Regions from separate parts of the Bacillus sp. AK128 genome, predicted to be linked through region 2. Evidence: a T-box and tRNA genes for the amino acid it is inferred to sense, from the RefSeq annotation. Region 2 holds a T-box; the other regions hold tRNA genes.
What was found. The T-box of region 2 lies ahead of ileS (isoleucine--tRNA ligase). A T-box ahead of a tRNA ligase gene usually reads a tRNA of that ligase, here a tRNA-Ile.
Positions count from the first base shown of each region.

Region 1: it encodes a tRNA-Ile, which carries the amino acid that the T-box ahead of ileS (isoleucine--tRNA ligase) is inferred to sense. The anticodon was not compared.
Region 3: it encodes a tRNA-Ile, which carries the amino acid that the T-box ahead of ileS (isoleucine--tRNA ligase) is inferred to sense. The anticodon was not compared.

Region 1 covers NZ_CP096379.1:2,697,106-2,703,452, forward strand. Annotated here, with positions in the region: gene acnA (aconitate hydratase AcnA) at 1-2,203, opposite strand, end outside; gene sspO (small acid-soluble spore protein O) at 2,446-2,595, shown strand; tRNA gene M1D60_RS13405 (tRNA-Glu) at 2,754-2,825, opposite strand; tRNA gene M1D60_RS13410 (tRNA-Ser) at 2,842-2,932, opposite strand; tRNA gene M1D60_RS13415 (tRNA-Asn) at 2,939-3,013, opposite strand; tRNA gene M1D60_RS13420 (tRNA-Ile) at 3,100-3,173, opposite strand; tRNA gene M1D60_RS13425 (tRNA-Gly) at 3,194-3,264, opposite strand; tRNA gene M1D60_RS13430 (tRNA-Gln) at 3,268-3,342, opposite strand; tRNA gene M1D60_RS13435 (tRNA-His) at 3,362-3,437, opposite strand; tRNA gene M1D60_RS13440 (tRNA-Trp) at 3,450-3,523, opposite strand; tRNA gene M1D60_RS13445 (tRNA-Tyr) at 3,618-3,702, opposite strand; tRNA gene M1D60_RS13450 (tRNA-Thr) at 3,736-3,811, opposite strand; tRNA gene M1D60_RS13455 (tRNA-Phe) at 3,988-4,063, opposite strand; tRNA gene M1D60_RS13460 (tRNA-Asp) at 4,089-4,164, opposite strand; tRNA gene M1D60_RS13465 (tRNA-Met) at 4,464-4,540, opposite strand; tRNA gene M1D60_RS13470 (tRNA-Ser) at 4,703-4,795, opposite strand; tRNA gene M1D60_RS13475 (tRNA-Ile) at 4,804-4,877, opposite strand; tRNA gene M1D60_RS13480 (tRNA-Met) at 4,897-4,970, opposite strand; tRNA gene M1D60_RS13485 (tRNA-Ala) at 5,021-5,096, opposite strand; tRNA gene M1D60_RS13490 (tRNA-Pro) at 5,113-5,189, opposite strand; tRNA gene M1D60_RS13495 (tRNA-Arg) at 5,198-5,274, opposite strand; tRNA gene M1D60_RS13500 (tRNA-Leu) at 5,306-5,394, opposite strand; tRNA gene M1D60_RS13505 (tRNA-Gly) at 5,409-5,483, opposite strand; tRNA gene M1D60_RS13510 (tRNA-Leu) at 5,518-5,602, opposite strand; tRNA gene M1D60_RS13515 (tRNA-Lys) at 5,611-5,686, opposite strand; tRNA gene M1D60_RS13520 (tRNA-Val) at 5,794-5,869, opposite strand; rRNA gene rrf (5S ribosomal RNA) at 5,973-6,088, opposite strand; rRNA gene M1D60_RS13530 (23S ribosomal RNA) at 6,149-6,347, opposite strand, start outside.
Region 2 covers NZ_CP096379.1:2,920,824-2,927,170, forward strand. Annotated here, with positions in the region: gene ileS (isoleucine--tRNA ligase) at 1-2,425, opposite strand, end outside; T-box leader at 2,599-2,847, opposite strand; gene M1D60_RS14595 (DivIVA domain-containing protein) at 2,911-3,420, opposite strand; gene M1D60_RS14600 (YlmH family RNA-binding protein) at 3,510-4,283, opposite strand; gene M1D60_RS14605 (YggT family protein) at 4,418-4,687, opposite strand; gene M1D60_RS14610 (cell division protein SepF) at 4,689-5,138, opposite strand; gene M1D60_RS14615 (YggS family pyridoxal phosphate-dependent enzyme) at 5,203-5,871, opposite strand; gene pgeF (peptidoglycan editing factor PgeF) at 5,879-6,347, opposite strand, start outside.
Region 3 covers NZ_CP096379.1:822,337-828,683, forward strand. Annotated here, with positions in the region: rRNA gene M1D60_RS03760 (23S ribosomal RNA) at 1-1,722, shown strand, start outside; rRNA gene rrf (5S ribosomal RNA) at 1,848-1,963, shown strand; tRNA gene M1D60_RS03770 (tRNA-Val) at 1,976-2,051, shown strand; tRNA gene M1D60_RS03775 (tRNA-Thr) at 2,115-2,190, shown strand; tRNA gene M1D60_RS03780 (tRNA-Lys) at 2,199-2,274, shown strand; tRNA gene M1D60_RS03785 (tRNA-Leu) at 2,283-2,367, shown strand; tRNA gene M1D60_RS03790 (tRNA-Gly) at 2,402-2,476, shown strand; tRNA gene M1D60_RS03795 (tRNA-Leu) at 2,491-2,579, shown strand; tRNA gene M1D60_RS03800 (tRNA-Arg) at 2,606-2,682, shown strand; tRNA gene M1D60_RS03805 (tRNA-Pro) at 2,693-2,769, shown strand; tRNA gene M1D60_RS03810 (tRNA-Ala) at 2,786-2,861, shown strand; tRNA gene M1D60_RS03815 (tRNA-Met) at 2,905-2,978, shown strand; tRNA gene M1D60_RS03820 (tRNA-Ile) at 3,000-3,076, shown strand; tRNA gene M1D60_RS03825 (tRNA-Ser) at 3,089-3,181, shown strand; tRNA gene M1D60_RS03830 (tRNA-Met) at 3,377-3,453, shown strand; tRNA gene M1D60_RS03835 (tRNA-Asp) at 3,457-3,532, shown strand; tRNA gene M1D60_RS03840 (tRNA-Phe) at 3,558-3,633, shown strand; tRNA gene M1D60_RS03845 (tRNA-Thr) at 3,811-3,886, shown strand; tRNA gene M1D60_RS03850 (tRNA-Tyr) at 3,919-4,003, shown strand; tRNA gene M1D60_RS03855 (tRNA-His) at 4,038-4,113, shown strand; tRNA gene M1D60_RS03860 (tRNA-Gln) at 4,135-4,209, shown strand; tRNA gene M1D60_RS03865 (tRNA-Gly) at 4,214-4,287, shown strand; tRNA gene M1D60_RS03870 (tRNA-Ile) at 4,306-4,382, shown strand; tRNA gene M1D60_RS03875 (tRNA-Asn) at 4,458-4,532, shown strand; tRNA gene M1D60_RS03880 (tRNA-Ser) at 4,539-4,629, shown strand; tRNA gene M1D60_RS03885 (tRNA-Glu) at 4,647-4,718, shown strand; gene M1D60_RS03890 (glucose-1-phosphate adenylyltransferase) at 5,170-6,318, shown strand; gene M1D60_RS03895 (GlgC family sugar phosphate nucleotidyltransferase) at 6,340-6,347, shown strand, end outside.

The DNA.
Region 1 (6,347 bases), 220 kb from region 2:
TATTAGCAAACGTACCTCTAGTCATGATACGGTCATTACCACGACGTGATCCGTAAGAGTTAAAGTCACGTGGTGATACACCTTTCTCTTGTAGGTATCGGCCTGCTGGTGTATCCTTACCAATTGCTCCAGCTGGTGAAATATGGTCAGTTGTTACTGAGTCACCAAACTTACCTACTACACGTAAGCCCTTAAGTGGTTCAACGATCCCTGGCTCTGGAGATAATCCTTCAAAGAATGGAGGATTTTGAATATATGTTGAATCATCATCCCATTGATATAATGCATCTTCAGTTGTCTCAATCTCATTCCAACGAGCGTTATCATCAAATACCGTTTCGTATTCTTTACGGAATAAGTCAGGCGTAACAGTATCCTTAACCAATGCATTAATTTCTTCAGTAGTTGGCCAGATGTCTTTAAAGAATACGTCGTTCCCATCCTTATCTTTACCAATCACATCACTTTGAAGGTCAACATCTACTGTACCTGCAAGTGCATATGCCACTACTAATGGTGGTGATGCAAGATAGTTTCCTTTTACTAGCGGGTGAATACGGCCTTCAAAGTTACGGTTACCAGATAATACAGATGTAACCAGTAAATCATTCTCAGCGACTGCCTTCTCGATTTCATCTGCTAAAGGACCTGAGTTACCGATACATGTTGTACAGCCATACCCTACTGTATTAAATCCTAATTTCTCTAGGTAAGGTAATAAACCAGAGTTCTCTAGGTACCCTGTTACCACCTTTGAACCAGGAGCTAAAGAGGTCTTAACGTACTTCGGTACCTCTAACCCTTTTTCAACTGCCTTCTTCGCTACAAGTCCAGAAGCAATCAATACATATGGGTTAGATGTGTTTGTACAGCTAGTAATCGCTGCAATCGCAACAGCACCTGTTTTCATAGTTGTTTCATCACCATTGTTGAACTTAACCGTAACTTCCTTAGTTAGGTCAGTTGGCTTTAAACCAAACCCTTGGTTACCAGCAGGAGCTGTTAGAGCCTTGTTGAATGACTCTTTCATCATTGAAAGTGGAATTAAATCTTGAGGACGCTTAGGACCTGAAAGATTAGCTTCTATTTCAGAAAGATTGATTTCAACAACATTTGTAAATACAGGCTCTTCTGCATCAGGAGTAAAGAATAAACCATTCTCTTTAGAATATTGTTCTACTACACTAATTAACTGTTCATCACGACCAGTTAGACGTAAGTATGAAAGTGCTTCATCGTCAACTGGGAAGAAACCACAGGTAGCTCCGTATTCAGGTGCCATATTGGCAATCGTAGCACGGTCTGCAAGTGGTAGTTTAGCAACACCAGGACCAAAGAATTCAACGAATTTATTAACTACACCTTTAGCACGAAGTACTTGAGTAACCTTTAAAGCTAAGTCAGTTGCTGTAGTACCATTTGGAAGGTCTCCTACAAGCTTAACTCCAATTACCTCTGGTACAGGGAAATAAGAAGGTTGTCCTAGCATTCCAGCTTCCGCTTCAATACCACCTACACCCCAACCTAAAACTCCAATGCCGTTAATCATTGTAGTATGTGAATCAGTACCAACTAAAGAATCTGGGAACGCTTCAAATTCACCATTTTCACCTTCTACAGCATGAACAACGTTTGCTAAGTATTCTAAGTTTACTTGGTGAACAATTCCTGTTGCAGGAGGAACAGCACGATAGTTATCAAATGCTTTTGTTGCCCAGCTTAAGAAATTATAACGCTCTGCGTTACGTTCAAACTCAAGATCCATATTGAAAGCTAATGCATCTGCTGTCCCAGCTCTGTCAACCTGAACAGAGTGGTCAATTACAAGATCCACTGGCTTTTCTGGGTTAATTTTTTGAGGGTCTCCACCTAAATCAGCCATTGCTTTTCTTAATGATGCTAAGTCAACTACAGCAGGAACCCCTGTAAAGTCCTGAAGAATGACACGTGAAGGTTTAAACGGTACGTCTACTTCCTTCAGTTCATCCGTTCCCCATTTTGCTAAGTTTTCAACGTGTTCTTTTGTAATCACACGGCCGTCATACTGACGTAAAACTGATTCTAATAAAACTTTGATTGAGTAAGGTAAGCGGGACACATTTCCAATCCCTGCTTCTTCAAGGGCTTTTAAATTATAATAATTGTACTTCTTTCCATTCACCTCAAAGGATGAACGTGATTTGAATACATCGTTTGTAGCCACGAGTACTCCCCCTTTTCATTCATATTAACAGAAAGCTCACTGAACAATTTTAGCAATCCTTCTACTACCTACCTTTTTATCTTAATACAAGTATATACATAAGTAAATAAAAAGAAAGTTATGGTTTGTTATAAGGATTTCTTATTGAAAAAAAACCAAAAGTGATTTCTCCTTGTTGAATTTTCTTTACTAACATATTTTTCTCCTAGATGACTCATTATATAACTACGGAGGTGAGGTAGATGGCAAAGCGTAAAGCAAATCACGTCATTCCAGGAATGAATGCAGCAAGTGCTCAAGGAGTAGGTGCAGGATATAATGAAGAATTCCAGAATGAACCATTAACAGCTGAACAACGACAAAACAATAAAAAACGAAAGAAAAATCAATAATGCTTCGATTTATGGAAGAAGGGGCATAGCCTCCTTTTTCTATTTTATTTGAGAAATTAATAAACAATTATAGTATGTAGATGACTCCTATTTTTAGATCATACCTTTTACTGGATACATATAAAAAACACTGCGAATTGCTGCAGTGTTAGATTTGATGACCCATACGGGATTCGAACCCGTGTTACCGCCGTGAAAGGGCGGTGTCTTAACCGCTTGACCAATGGGCCGATATGAATATGAGACTGGCGGAGAAGGAGGGATTTGAACCCTCGCGCCGCGTTAACGACCTACACCCTTAGCAGGGGCGCCTCTTCAGCCACTTGAGTACTTCCCCAAAATATGGCTCCACCAGTAGGATTCGAACCTACGACCCTTCGGTTAACAGCCGAATGCTCTACCGCTGAGCTATGGTGGAATAGTGGAATGATGTACAAATACAAACAAGATTCTTTATACAAAATAATAAGGTAAGTTATTTTCGCTAACGCGAAAAAACTTTGATGGGCCTAAATGGACTCGAACCATCGACCTCACGCTTATCAGGCGTGCGCTCTAACCAACTGAGCTATAGGCCCATTCATTAGTACAAAGATTAAGCGGGTGATGAGAATCGAACTCACGACATCAGCTTGGAAGGCTGAGGTTTTACCATTAAACTACACCCGCAAATGGCTGGGCTAGCTGGATTCGAACCAACGCATGACGGAGTCAAAGTCCGTTGCCTTACCGCTTGGCTATAGCCCAAAAAATTAAAAATAAAATATGGGGCGACCGAAGGGAATCGAACCCTCGAATGTCGGAACCACAATCCGATGCGTTAACCACTTCGCCACGATCGCCATAATCACTTTTGGCAGGGGTAGTAGGAATTGAACCCACACCAAAGGTTTTGGAGACCTTCGTTCTACCTTTAAACTATACCCCTATAAAAATTTAATAGAGATGTAACTTTACTAAGGATAGTTTTTTTCTAAACACCCGAAATAAGGAAAGTTATTTTCGCAGACGCGAAAAAACTTTGGTGGAGGGGGACGGATTCGAACCGCCGAACCCTGAGGGAGCGGATTTACAGTCCGCCGCGTTTAGCCACTTCGCTACCCCTCCACTTACAGAATAACTTTTTCATCATAAAAATGATGGTGCCGGCTATAGGATTTGAACCCACGACCTACTGATTACAAGTCAGTTGCTCTACCAACTGAGCTAAGCCGGCATTTTGAAAAAATAGCCCTAACTATAAAACTTCTAATATTTGTCGTCCCAATCTCAGGAAGCTAACTCAAGAAGCATCTAGATTAGTACGCTGATGATATTGCTAAGGAGATAATTCCGACGTGCTCTACCAACTGAGCTAAGCCGGCATACTATACTAACAGCAAAAAAGCAAAATGGTGGCTCGGGACGGAATCGAACCGCCGACACAAGGATTTTCAGTCCTTTGCTCTACCGACTGAGCTACCGAGCCATTTAATTAATTTCAGTTGCAATAATGGCGGTCCCGACGGGAATCGAACCCGCGATCTCCTGCGTGACAGGCAGGCATGTTAACCGCTACACCACGGGACCATTTCAAAAACTCAATTTAAAATTAATGCATCCAGCTAGTGCTGATACAACTGTCCCTTCCTCTACTAGAAAATTCATTGATGCCCATGCGTCGGGACAACTCGATGTTTATTCATCGAAGTTTCGCTCGTCGCTACACCACGGGACCATTTCAGAAACTCAATTTAAAATTAATGCATCCAGCTAGTGCTGATACAACTGTCCCTTCCTCTACTAGAAAATTCATTGATGCTAATGCGGCGGGACAACTCGATGTTTATTTATCGAAGTATCGCTCGTCGCTACACCACGGGACCATTTGGTTGCGGGGGCAGGATTTGAACCTACGACCTTCGGGTTATGAGCCCGACGAGCTACCAGACTGCTCCACCCCGCGATAATATAAATAATTCAATTTTACTACATGCATTTCATGTCTACTATTACGACCATACCAATTTTGCAAGATGATGTATTCAAGAAGGAAAATCAGTATTCTGATGTTGAATCAATGAAAATTATTCATTAACTACTTTTTAAATGTTTCTAATTAAACATATGGCGGAGGAAGAGGGATTCGAACCCCCGCGCGGTTTGACCCGCCTGTCGGTTTTCAAGACCGATCCCTTCAGCCGGACTTGGGTATTCCTCCGTATTTTATGGACCTTGTAGGACTCGAACCTACTACCGGACGGTTATGAGCCGTCTGCTCTAAACAACTGAGCTAAAGGTTCATTCTTAGTTTTGGGTTAATAGCGGCGGAGGGAGTCGAACCCACGACCTCACGGGTATGAACCGTACGCTCTAGCCAGCTGAGCTACACCGCCATAAAAAATTTGTTAAATGTTTTGTATTTTTATCCATTTACAAAACACTTTGGTGGAGCCTAGCGGGATCGAACCGCTGACCTCCTGCGTGCAAGGCAGGCGCTCTCCCAGCTGAGCTAAGGCCCCTTATTATGGTGTTTAATGGTCGGGAAGACAGGATTTGAACCTGCGACCCCCTGGTCCCAAACCAGGTGCTCTACCAAGCTGAGCCACTTCCCGTTAAAATTTGGCGCGCCCGAGAGGAGTCGAACCCCTAACCTTTTGATCCGTAGTCAAACGCTCTATCCAATTGAGCTACGGGCGCTAATAGATTTGATTTACTTCTGCAAAAGCTTTGGTGCCGAGGACCGGAATCGAACCGGTACGGTAGTCACCTACCGCAGGATTTTAAGTCCTGTGCGTCTGCCAGTTCCGCCACCCCGGCAATACATAAACTCTTGGAGCGGAAGACGGGATTCGAACCCGCGACCCCCACCTTGGCAAGGTGGTGTTCTACCACTGAACTACTTCCGCAACAATGTATTGCAATAAATTATTTAATTACATTTGGTGCGGATGAAGGGAGTCGAACCCCCACGCCGTAAGGCGCTAGATCCTAAGTCTAGTGCGTCTGCCAATTCCGCCACATCCGCGCACAAAATGGTGAGCCATGAAGGACTCGAACCTTCGACCCTCTGATTAAAAGTCAGATGCTCTACCGACTGAGCTAATGGCTCTCATATAATGGTGCCAGCTATAGAATTAAAATCTCCATCATAAGAAATGTTACTAATAACATTATTTATCAATAGATATTTCATTTTTCACTAACGTGAAAAATATTTGGTGGAGGATGACGGGTTCGAACCGCCGACCCCCTGCTTGTAAGGCAGGTGCTCTCCCAGCTGAGCTAATCCTCCACATTTATTTTCTTGGAACATTTAACGACCCTTAATGTATCATGATTAATAATTACATTCAATGTGAACTTTTTTCCAGAAATCATTTTTCATTAGAGTCATTGCTTGGCGACGTCCTACTCTCACAGGGGCAATGCCCCAACTACCATCGGCGCTGAAGAGCTTAACTTCCGTGTTCGGAATGGGAACGGGTGTATCCTCTTCGCCATCACCACCAAACCAATAAGGGATTGTTCCCTCAAAACTAGATAATATCGTATGCAAGAATGTCATTTAAATATGGTTAAGTCCTCGACCTATTAGTATCTGTCAGCTCCACGTGTCGCCACGCTTCCACCTCAGACCTATCAACCTGATCGTCTTTCAGGGGTCTTACTTCAAAGAATGGGAAATCTCATCTTGAGGGGGGCTTCATGCTTAGATGCTTTCAGCACTTATCCCGTCCACACATAGCTACCCAGCGATGCCCTTGGCAGAA
Region 2 (6,347 bases):
CGTCATCTCGAAGTGACATGAACTGATCCCATTTCTTCTCTAATTCTTTTGCATTGGTAATTTCTGTTGCATTAGGCATATCGACAAGCTGAACACTTTCCTCTTCAACTCCTTGAATATAGCCCCAAACCTCATCAGCTGTATGTGGAAGGATTGGAGTAACTAGCTTCGTTAAAGTTAGCAATGATTCATATAGAACTGTTTGAATTGCTCTTCGATCCTTTTGATCAGCAGATTCGATATATAGAATATCCTTTGCAAAATCGAGATAAAACGAACTTAGTTCAATCGTACAGAAATTATGGACTGAATGATAAACAGCTGCAAAATCAAATGTATCATAAGATTTTTTAACTTTATCAATTAGTTTATTTAATTTAACAAGAATGTATTGGTCTACTTCTCTTAGGCTCTCAAAAGGTACGGCGTTTGTTTGATGATTATAATCTGCAAGGTTACCTAAAAGGAATCTAAAGGTATTTCTAATTTTACGGTACACCTCAGATACTTGCTTGAAGCCATTATCAGAAACGCGCACATCTGATTGGAAATCAACAGATGCTACCCAAAGGCGTAAGATATCTGCACCAAATTGGTTGATAACTTTACTTGGTAAGATTACATTTCCAATTGATTTACTCATTTTTCTACCCTGTTCATCCAAAGTAAAACCATGACTAAGGACTGCTTTGTAAGGAGCCTTACCAGTAACAGCAACACTTGTTGACAGGGAAGAGTTAAACCAACCACGATATTGATCAGAACCTTCTAAATATAAATCAGCTGGTCGTTGTAAATCATCTCTTTCTAATAGGACCGATTGATGAGACGAACCAGAATCAAACCAAACATCCATAATGTCAGTTTCTTTAGTAAACGTACCATTTGGACTTGATTCATGTGTAAATCCTTCAGGAAGAAGATCCTTTGCTTCGCGTTCGAACCAGATATTTGATCCATGCTGTCTGAATAAACCTGATACATGCTCGATTGTTTCATCGGTGATAATTGGCTCACCATTCTCACCATAAAACACTGGAATTGGTACGCCCCAAACACGTTGACGGGAAATACACCAATCTCCTCTGTCACGAACCATGTTAAACAGTCTTGTTTCACCCCAAGCCGGAACCCACTGCGTCTCTTGAATAGCAGCTAATAAATCCTGACGAATATCGGCAATCGAGGCAAACCATTGAGCTGTCGCACGGAAAATAGTTGGTTTCTTTGTACGCCAGTCATGTGGATAAGAGTGAGTAATAAAGCTTAGCTTTAATAACGCTCCTACCTCTTGAAGCTTTTCAGTGATCTGCTTGTTTGCTTCATCATAGAACAAACCTTCAAATCCTGGTGCCTCAGCTGTCATATATCCTTTTTCATCAACAGGGCACAAAACATCTAAACCATATTGCTTTCCTACGATAAAGTCTTCTTCCCCATGTCCTGGTGCAGTGTGAACACAACCTGTACCTGAATCTGTTGTAACATGCTCGCCTACCATTACTAATGAATCACGATCATAAATTGGGTGCTTGGCAACAACCTTGTCTAACTCTTTACCTTTTACAGTTTTAACAACCTCAGGTTGCTCCCATTCAAGAACTTTTGTTACCTCTTCTAAAAGAGCAGAAGCAATCACAAACTTTTCATCGTTTACTTTTACGACACTGTATTCTAAGTCCGGATGTAAGGAAATCCCAAGGTTAGCCGGAATTGTCCAAGGTGTTGTTGTCCAGATGATGATTTTCTCATCTCCATCTAGAATGCCTTTACCATCTCTAACATCAAATGCTACATAAATAGATGCAGAGCGCTTATCTTGATACTCAATTTCAGCCTCTGCTAACGCTGACTCACTTGAAGGAGACCAATAAACAGGCTTTAGACCTTTATAGATATAACCCTTTTTGGCCATCTCTCCGAATACTTTGATTTGCTGAGCTTCATATTCTGGCTTTAAAGTAATATAAGGATTAAACCAATCTCCGCGTACTCCTAGTCGCATAAATTGCTGCCTTTGACTATCAATTTGTTCATAAGCATACTCTTCACAAAGCTTTCTAAACTCAGAGACACTCATTTCCTTACGGTTCACTTTTTTATTTTTAGTTAATGCCGTTTCAATAGGAAGACCATGTGTGTCCCAACCTGGCACATAAGGTGCGCTGAAGCCAGTCATCGACTTGTAACGTATAATAAAGTCCTTTAATACTTTGTTTAAAGCATGCCCCATATGAAGGTCACCGTTCGCATAAGGAGGGCCATCATGAAGAACATATAATGGACGACCTGAAGCTTTTTCTTGTACTTTTTCATAAATATTCATTTCTGTCCATTTAGCTTGGACCTCTGGTTCACGATTAGGAAGATTTCCTCTCATCGGAAACTCTGTTTTAGGCATGAGTAATGTATCTTTGTATTCCATTCTATTTCCTCCAGTTTTTATTAGTTTCATCATTTCCATAATTAAGGGATGTTAAAAGAGAAAGGTTAAAAATGCCTAGAAATAATAGGAACTTCGTTTCAGGCGTCTACATCCAATGAGATTTAAACATAACCCATATTTTGTAAATAAACGCAAAAAAGACCTTCTATCCCAAAAGGGACGAGAAGATCTCGCGGTACCACCCTTATAGACTAAGTTAGCTCATAATTTCAAAGCTAAGCATTAATAAAAAGTCCACTCTAGCATCCGTAACGAGAATGATTCGCCATGGCCTACTTATGCTTGTTCGGCATGGAACTCCAGGGTGATCTTCATTCCTTCTTCCTGTATCGAGCTTCCACCACCCTCGACTCGCTAAAACAGCTCCATGAAGAAATTACTGTCCCTATCATAGTTAGATTGTCTATTTAATCAGACATTGTTTGTTAATGAATTATATGTAATAATCTTGAATTCGTCAAGACTTATTCGTCTGAATCCATATCAACACTTGGTGCTTTAATTTCTTTATTTAATTCCATTAGATGATCCCAATCATCATTTTCAATCAATTCTAACTGGGCTTGGATCAGCATTCTGAATCTTGTACGGAATACCTTTGATTGTTTCTTCAATTCATCAATTTCAATCGTAACTTTTCTAGCCTTTACAAGTGACTCGTTAATGATACGGTCAGCATTTTTCTCTGCTTCTTTTACAATTAGCTTTGCTTCCTTAGACGCATTTCTTTTCACTTCTTCAGCCGTTTCTTGGGCAATTAGAATAGACTTGTTTAGGGTTTCTTCTATGTTTGAAAAATGACCTACTCTTTCTTTAAGCTCAATTACCTTTTCTTCTAACTCTTTCTTTTCGCGAATCACAAGCTCATAATCCTTAATCACTTGATCCAAAAATTCGTTAACCTCATCTTCGTCATATCCACGAAACCCTCTAGAAAATTCTTTGTTATGAATATCCAATGGTGTTAAAGGCACGTTGGCCACCTCCACGTTCTCATTTATACAATTTCTTTCTTATTTCGACAATTTTGCCACTATTTCCTTCTATTCTAACAAACTTTTTGTTATTTGGCTTTACCAATTTTAATTCGAACCTTATCTCTTTTTGTTTTTCCTTCAATAGCAGTAATTTTACATCTTCCGTGCCCTCTTACAGAAAGGATATCTCCTTCCCTACATTCAAACGATGTTTCTTCAACCTGCTTGAAGTTTACCTTTACAACACCACCCTTTATCAAAGGGGTAGCTTTAGATCTTGATAAATTGTAAGCCTCGGCAACTAATACATCTAAGCGCATGGATGAAACGGTACAGAATTCTTCTTTCCATTCTTCCTTAATTTGAAGGATTTTGTCTAGTTCAATCTCTCTAAGACTTACCTTCGCACGACCAATAGACTGTAAATTCATTCTAAGAAAATCAGAAATCTCGTTAGCCACAATGATTTGAACCCGTTCACCTTCAGACAAAATATCTCCGTACTTAGCACGCTTTAATCCCATTGACATAAGTGAACCTAAAACCTGTGGATGCTCAATAGAGACAAACTTATGTGGATAATCTACTTCAAAAAGCTTAAGCTGAAAGTCAGTTTCGGTAGGCTCATAGTAATCAGGGTATAGCAGTGCACGCTGACGTTCTGAATGAAGAGAACCTCCAAAAAATTGAACAAGTACATCTTGATTATGACCTATCACATTTTTTACAATGAGCTGTTCTCTAGGATCTAAAAAATCTAATAATTTCGGGCTATAAGTTGAAGTTACCGTTTCTTTCCATTCAAATACTTGATCTATAAAAGCATGCTCTTCAGCGCGAAAATGCTGGTATATCGTCATACACTTTGCTCCTATTCTTGTTATTAATCAGTTATTAAAATTGGTTCGAACAAACCAGTAACTATAAACACAAAGAAAGGGAATCTATTTAAAGATTCCCATCCTTCAAACTATTTTTATTATTTCAGGTAACATTAAATAAGACCTAAAAATTCAAATAACGAAACAAGTCCTCGACTAGCAAAGTTCAATAAAAAGATTGCTACAATCGGGGAAATATCGATCATTCCTAGTGGAGGAATAATACGTCTAAACGGTTCTAAATAAGGTTCACAAATTCTAGCAAGGAATTGTCCGAATCCGCTTTGTTTGGCATTTGGAAACCATGAAAGTAGGATATATATAATTAAGGCATAGGAATATATATTAAGAGCATACAACAAAATTTCTAATAATGTTTGCAAATTACCACCTCTTCTCTGACATGTCTTCTTCTTGAATGTAATCTGATATGCTACCAGTGACATCTACATTATCCGGTGTACACAAGAAGATGTTTGAGCCGATTTTTTGGATATCTCCACCTATAGCATATACTGTACCACTTAAAAAATCTACAATTCTAATAGCTTGATCATGGGAGATCCGTTGAAGGTTAATGACCACCGATCTCCTATTTTTTAAATGATCTGCAATCTCTTGCGCTTCTGAATAGGTTCTTGGTTCAAATAATATCATTTTGGAAGAATTTTTCTGAACACTTTGCAAGCTTACAACATTTTGTTTTGCTGGCGGTTGGTGTTTTGCTGACCTGGACACTACCATATCTTCTTCTGGGTCTGCCTGATCATGGTCATTGTAATCATATTCTTCATCTAAGGCGAAGAAGTTTTTAAATTTAGATTTCACACTCACGTTATGATCCTCCTAAATAGTATTCCATGATAAAACAATTCATCATAAATACTTGATATATTGATTATTCGAATAAGGAAGTACCAACTCTTATAAAAGTTGCACCTTCTTCTATCGCAATCTCAAAATCATTAGACATTCCCATCGACAACTCTCCACATTGAGCATAGTCTAGTTGTAATGCTTGTACATTATGTCTAAGCTCTCTTAACCTAACAAAACAATCTCTTATTATTAATTCATCATCAGTATTTGGCGCCATTGTCATAAGCCCTACAATCTGTATATTCTTATATTCGGCTAGTTGATTAATAAAGGGAATGACCTCTTCCGCTGATAACCCATGCTTAGACTCTTCACCTGAAGTATTTACTTGAACAAAACATTTGACAATATTCTCACACCGTTTATCCATTTCTTTTGCTAAAGAAATTCGGTCTAGTGAATGAATGTAGTCTACTTCATTTATTATATTTTTCACTTTTCGTGTTTGTAAGGACCCTATAAAGTGATAGGTTGGTTCAGTGCCTAATTCTTTTTTCTTCTCAAGTAAGCCTTCGTCTCTATTTTCACCAATATGTAATATACCTGCTTGCATTGCTTCATTAGCTTGTTCTAGTGTCACATATTTCGTAACAGCAATTAACTGGATCTCATCGGGGTTGCGATTTACTTTTAAACAAGCTTTATGTATCCGTTGTTGAATGGTAGCTAGATTCTCTTTAACAGTCAAAAGTTCTTCAGACCTCCTTATATCCGATAAAACTCATCATTCTTCCTGTCTTTCCAGAATCCCTTCGGTGAGAGAAAAACAATTGCTCCTCACAGGATGTACATCTCAAGGAAAGTTGGATTTTGTCTTCCAATACCCCTGCTTTTAATAGTAATAGCTTATTTAGATTGGATAAATCTAGTGAATATTGACCTTTTGAAATCTCTTTATATGGTAAGGGATCACCACTTGTAAGAGTTTTTTTCACCTCATGAATGACACGATCATCCACTATATAGCAGCATTGATGGATAGAAGGTCCAATCGCAACTTGGATTTCTTCAACTGCCACTCCCTCATCTTCAACCCAGCACTTTATCATTCTATTGGCTATTTCTTTCACTGTTCCCTTCCAACCGGCATGTGCCAGTCCAATCAACCCTTTTTCAGGTGCATGAAAATAGAGAGGCACACAATCAGCATAAACAGAGGTTATC
Region 3 (6,347 bases), 2.1 Mb from region 2:
AGCTGTGGAATGTCTAACGACATTGGTAGGAGAGCGTTCTAAGGGCGTTGAAGCTAGACCGTAAGGACTGGTGGAGCGCTTAGAAGTGAGAATGCCGGTATGAGTAGCGAAAGACAAGTGAGAATCTTGTCCACCGAATGCCTAAGGTTTCCTGAGGAAGGCTCGTCCGCTCAGGGTTAGTCAGGACCTAAGCCGAGGCCGAAAGGCGTAGGCGATGGACAACAGGTTGATATTCCTGTACCACCTCCTCACCGTTTGAGCAATGGGGGGACGCAGGAGGATAGAGAATCGCGCGATTGGAAGTGCGCGTCCAAGCAGTTAGGCTGGTAAGTAGGCAAATCCGCTTACCATAAGGCTGAGCTGTGATGGCGAGGGAAATATAGTACCGAAGTTCTTGATTCCACACTGCCAAGAAAAGCCTCTAGCGAGGTGAGAGGTGCCTGTACCGCAAACCGACACAGGTAGGCGAGGAGAGAATCCTAAGGTGATCGAGAGAACTCTCGTTAAGGAACTCGGCAAAATGACCCCGTAACTTCGGGAGAAGGGGTGCTCTGGTAGGGTGAAAGCCCGAGAGAGCCGCAGTGAAAAGGCCCAAGCGACTGTTTAGCAAAAACACAGGTCTCTGCGAAGCCGCAAGGCGAAGTATAGGGGCTGACACCTGCCCGGTGCTGGAAGGTTAAGAGGAGAGGTTAGCGCAAGCGAAGCTTTGAATTGAAGCCCCAGTAAACGGCGGCCGTAACTATAACGGTCCTAAGGTAGCGAAATTCCTTGTCAGGTAAGTTCTGACCCGCACGAAAGGTGTAACGATTTGGGCACTGTCTCAACGAGAGACTCGGTGAAATTATAGTACCTGTGAAGATGCAGGTTACCCGCGACAGGACGGAAAGACCCCGTGGAGCTTTACTGTAGCCTGATATTGAATTTTGGTACAGCTTGTACAGGATAGGTAGGAGCCTGAGAAGCCGGAGCGCCAGCTTCGGTGGAGGCGTCGGTGGGATACTACCCTGGCTGTATTGAAATTCTAACCCACAGCTCTGATCGAGCTGGGAGACAGTGTCAGGTGGGCAGTTTGACTGGGGCGGTCGCCTCCTAAAATGTAACGGAGGCGCCCAAAGGTTCCCTCAGAATGGTTGGAAATCATTCGTAGAGTGTAAAGGCACAAGGGAGCTTGACTGCGAGACCTACAAGTCGAGCAGGGACGAAAGTCGGGCTTAGTGATCCGGTGGTTCCGCATGGAAGGGCCATCGCTCAACGGATAAAAGCTACCCCGGGGATAACAGGCTTATCTCCCCCAAGAGTCCACATCGACGGGGAGGTTTGGCACCTCGATGTCGGCTCATCGCATCCTGGGGCTGTAGTCGGTCCCAAGGGTTGGGCTGTTCGCCCATTAAAGCGGTACGCGAGCTGGGTTCAGAACGTCGTGAGACAGTTCGGTCCCTATCCGTCGTGGGCGTAGGAAATTTGAGAGGAGCTGTCCTTAGTACGAGAGGACCGGGATGGACACACCGCTGGTGTACCAGTTGTTCTGCCAAGGGCATCGCTGGGTAGCTATGTGTGGACGGGATAAGTGCTGAAAGCATCTAAGCATGAAGCCCCCCTCAAGATGAGATTTCCCATTCTTTGAAGTAAGACCCCTGAAAGACGATCAGGTTGATAGGTCTGAGGTGGAAGCGTGGCGACACGTGGAGCTGACAGATACTAATAGGTCGAGGACTTAACCATATTTAAATGACATTCTTGCATACGATATTATCTAGTTTTGAGGGAACAAAAATTTCCTCTTGTAATTTCTCATAAAATGAGTATAATTAAAAAGGTCGCTAATGTTTCTAGTGATCAAAATATAGTCTGGTAATTATGGCGAAGAGGCCACACCCGTTCCCATTCCGAACACGGAAGTTAAGCTCTTCAGCGCCGATGGTAGTTGGGGCATTGCCCCTGTGAGAGTAGGACGTTGCCAGGCTGTATCAAATTTGGAGGATTAGCTCAGCTGGGAGAGCACCTGCCTTACAAGCAGGGGGTCGGCGGTTCGATCCCGTCATCCTCCACCATAGATTTTTCACGTTAGTGAAAATATTTAATAAATAAAATGTTCTAACAATAAAACTTTATACGCCGGCTTAGCTCAGTTGGTAGAGCAACTGACTTGTAATCAGTAGGTCGTGGGTTCAAATCCTATAGCCGGCACCACTTAATTAGAGCCATTAGCTCAGTCGGTAGAGCATCTGACTTTTAATCAGAGGGTCGAAGGTTCGAGTCCTTCATGGCTCACCATTTTGTGCGCGGATGTGGCGGAATTGGCAGACGCACTAGACTTAGGATCTAGCGCCTTACGGCGTGGGGGTTCGACTCCCTTCATCCGCACCAAATTCAATTAAATAATCTATTGCAATACATTGTTGCGGAAGTAGTTCAGTGGTAGAACACCACCTTGCCAAGGTGGGGGTCGCGGGTTCGAATCCCGTCTTCCGCTCCAAGAGTTCATGTATTGCCGGGGTGGCGGAACTGGCAGACGCACAGGACTTAAAATCCTGCGGTAGGTGACTACCGTACCGGTTCGATTCCGGTCCTCGGCACCATAGTTTTTTTTGAAAAAACTATTTTAGCGCCCGTAGCTCAATTGGATAGAGCGTTTGACTACGGATCAAAAGGTTAGGGGTTCGACTCCTCTCGGGCGCGCCATATTCATGAACGGGAAGTGGCTCAGCTTGGTAGAGCACCTGGTTTGGGACCAGGGGGTCGCAGGTTCAAATCCTGTCTTCCCGACCATTAAAGATTAGACTATGGGGCCTTAGCTCAGCTGGGAGAGCGCCTGCCTTGCACGCAGGAGGTCAGCGGTTCGATCCCGCTAGGCTCCACCAAATTTTTTGCAATAGCAAAACATTCAATAATACTTTTTAATATGGCGGTGTAGCTCAGCTGGCTAGAGCGTACGGTTCATACCCGTGAGGTCGTGGGTTCGACTCCCTCCGCCGCTATTACCATTTAAAAGTATAATTGGACCTTTAGCTCAGCTGGTTAGAGCAGACGGCTCATAACCGTCCGGTCGTAGGTTCGAGTCCTACAAGGTCCACCATTGTAAACACACGGAGGAATACCCAAGTCCGGCTGAAGGGATCGGTCTTGAAAACCGACAGGCGGGTCAAACCGCGCGGGGGTTCGAATCCCTCTTCCTCCGCCATATTTTTATCTGGATATAAAAGTGATTTATAAAAGTGAAACATTTATATTATCGCCGGGTGGAGCACGTTGAATAATCTTCATCGATTCCACATCAGCATACCAATTTTCTTCTTGAACCATCATCTTGTAAAATTGGGATGGTCGTAATAGTAGACATGAAGTGCATTTAGTAAAATTGAATTATTTATATTATCGCGGGGTGGAGCAGTCTGGTAGCTCGTCGGGCTCATAACCCGAAGGTCGTAGGTTCAAATCCTGCCCCCGCAACCAAATGGTCCCGTGGTGTAGCGGTTAACATGCCTGCCTGTCACGCAGGAGATCGCGGGTTCGATTCCCGTCGGGACCGCCATTATTTTAACTAAAACTAAACAGATGGCTCGGTAGCTCAGTCGGTAGAGCAAAGGACTGAAAATCCTTGTGTCGGCGGTTCGATTCCGTCCCGAGCCACCATTTTTGTTTTTTTTTGTTGTAAGTATCGTATGCCGGCTTAGCTCAGTTGGTAGAGCACGTCGGAATAATCTTCTAAGAGATACTTCAGCGTACCAATCGAGTTGCTGCTTGAGTTAGCTTCCTGAGATTGGGACGACATGTACTATAAGAGCAAGAGTTAGAAATACTTTATAAAATGCCGGCTTAGCTCAGTTGGTAGAGCAACTGACTTGTAATCAGTAGGTCGTGGGTTCAAATCCTATAGCCGGCACCAGTTTTTTTCGAGAGAAAAATGTTTGTAATAGTGGAGGGGTAGCGAAGTGGCTAAACGCGGCGGACTGTAAATCCGCTCCCTCCGGGTTCGGCGGTTCGAATCCGTCCCCCTCCACCATAGTTTTATTAAAATAACATCATATAATTTTATGGCGATCGTGGCGAAGTGGTTAACGCATCGGATTGTGGTTCCGACATTCGAGGGTTCGATTCCCTTCGGTCGCCCCATATTTTATTAATTTTATTTTTTGGGCTATAGCCAAGCGGTAAGGCAACGGACTTTGACTCCGTCATGCGTTGGTTCGAATCCAGCTAGCCCAGCCATATTGCGGGTGTAGTTTAATGGTAAAACCTCAGCCTTCCAAGCTGATGTCGTGAGTTCGATTCTCATCACCCGCTCCAACAAGTTATTACTCATTTGGGCCTATAGCTCAGTTGGTTAGAGCGCACGCCTGATAAGCGTGAGGTCGATGGTTCGAGTCCATTTAGGCCCACCATAGTTTTTTCGCACTAGCGAAAATAACTCACCTTATAATGTTTTATAAAGTATCTCATCTTTATTTTTATATTATTCCACCATAGCTCAGCGGTAGAGCATTCGGCTGTTAACCGAAGGGTCGTAGGTTCGAATCCTACTGGTGGAGCCATATTTTGGGGAAGTACTCAAGTGGCTGAAGAGGCGCCCCTGCTAAGGGTGTAGGTCGTTAACGCGGCGCGAGGGTTCAAATCCCTCCTTCTCCGCCAGTCTTATATATTATATCGGCCCATTGGTCAAGCGGTTAAGACACCGCCCTTTCACGGCGGTAACACGGGTTCGAATCCCGTATGGGTCATCACAAAAAGCACTGCACTATGCAGTGTTTTTTTATTTTGTCTTCTTTATTGAACTCTTACTCATCATGAAGATAAATCGGTTCCTATACACTCTTCTAATACATTCCACTCACGTGAACTAATTCTTTACCTCGTATCTACCTAAACTACTAACTCTATTATTCATCATTTATGATCTATCTATACATCTACTCTCTATCATTCACCAAAATTTTATAGTATATCTTTTTATTTGCTAAACTATGTCTTATTCTGTCATACGAAAGATTAGACTCCTTTTCATTTTAGCAAGGAAAAAGCCAGAATTAATTGAATATTTAAGGAATGATGCTATTACTTTCATTTTAATTTTAGGTCATTATATCTACTAAATTTTTGTCATCTAAGCATCTCTCTTAGCATATTTAATATAATTACTATTTATTTTTGGGTGAGAGGAGATCTATGATTATGGTTCAACGAAATTGTGTAGCTATGCTACTAGCTGGAGGAAAAGGGAGTCGGCTACATTCTCTTACAGAAAGCTTAGCAAAACCCGCTGTTCCATTTGGTGGGAAGTATCGAATCATTGATTTTTCGCTTAGTAATTGTACAAATTCAGGAATTGATACAGTTGGTATTTTAACTCAGTATCAACCTCTCGTCTTAAATTCTTATATTGGTATTGGTAGTACATGGGATTTAGACAGGAAGCATGGAGGCGTTACGGTATTACCACCATATGTGGAATCAGATAGTATGAGATGGTATACAGGAACAGCAAGTGCTATATATCAAAACATGAATTACATTAGTCAGTATGATCCTAATTATGTACTCATTTTATCCGGAGACCATATTTATAAGATGGATTATGCTGAGATGCTCTCCTATCACATTGAGAAAGGTGCAGATGTGACTATTTCGGTTAAGGAAGTGGAGTGGGATGAAGCAAGTCGTTTTGGGATCATGAACACAAGTGAGCATATGGATATTCTAGAATTTGAAGAAAAACCAATCTCTCCTAAAAGTAATTTAGCCTCGATGGGAATTTATATTTTCTCTTATTCCGTTTTAAAAGAATTTCTTGAATTAGATGATTCCAATCCTCAATCCAGCCATGATTTTGGAAAAGATGTGATTCCTCTTTTACTTAGAAATCAGAAAAAACTATTTGCTTACCCATTTAAAGGCTACTGGAAAGATGTTGGGACGGTTAAAAGTCTATGGGAAGCCAATATGGATTTATTAAATGATCAATCAGAGTTAGATCTATATGATCAATCATGGAGAATTTATTCAGTAAATCCCAACCAACCACCTCAATATATATCACCAGATGCGGTTATTCAGCAATCATTAATTAATGAAGGATGTGTCATTGAAGGACATGTACAACATTCAGTTTTATTTCAAGGTGTACATATTGGAAAAGGCTCAACTGTGAAAGATTCCGTTATTATGCCTGATGCTATTATAGGGGAAAACGTTTATATAGAACGAGCGATTGTTCCTTCAGGGATGAAAATTGAAAGTGATTCAGAGATACGTTGTGTTAATGATTCAGAAGATGTCATTTTAGTTTCTGAAGAGATGATTGCTGCTTGTAAGGCTGATTAATATATCTAGGAGGAACGTGTTATGAAAGA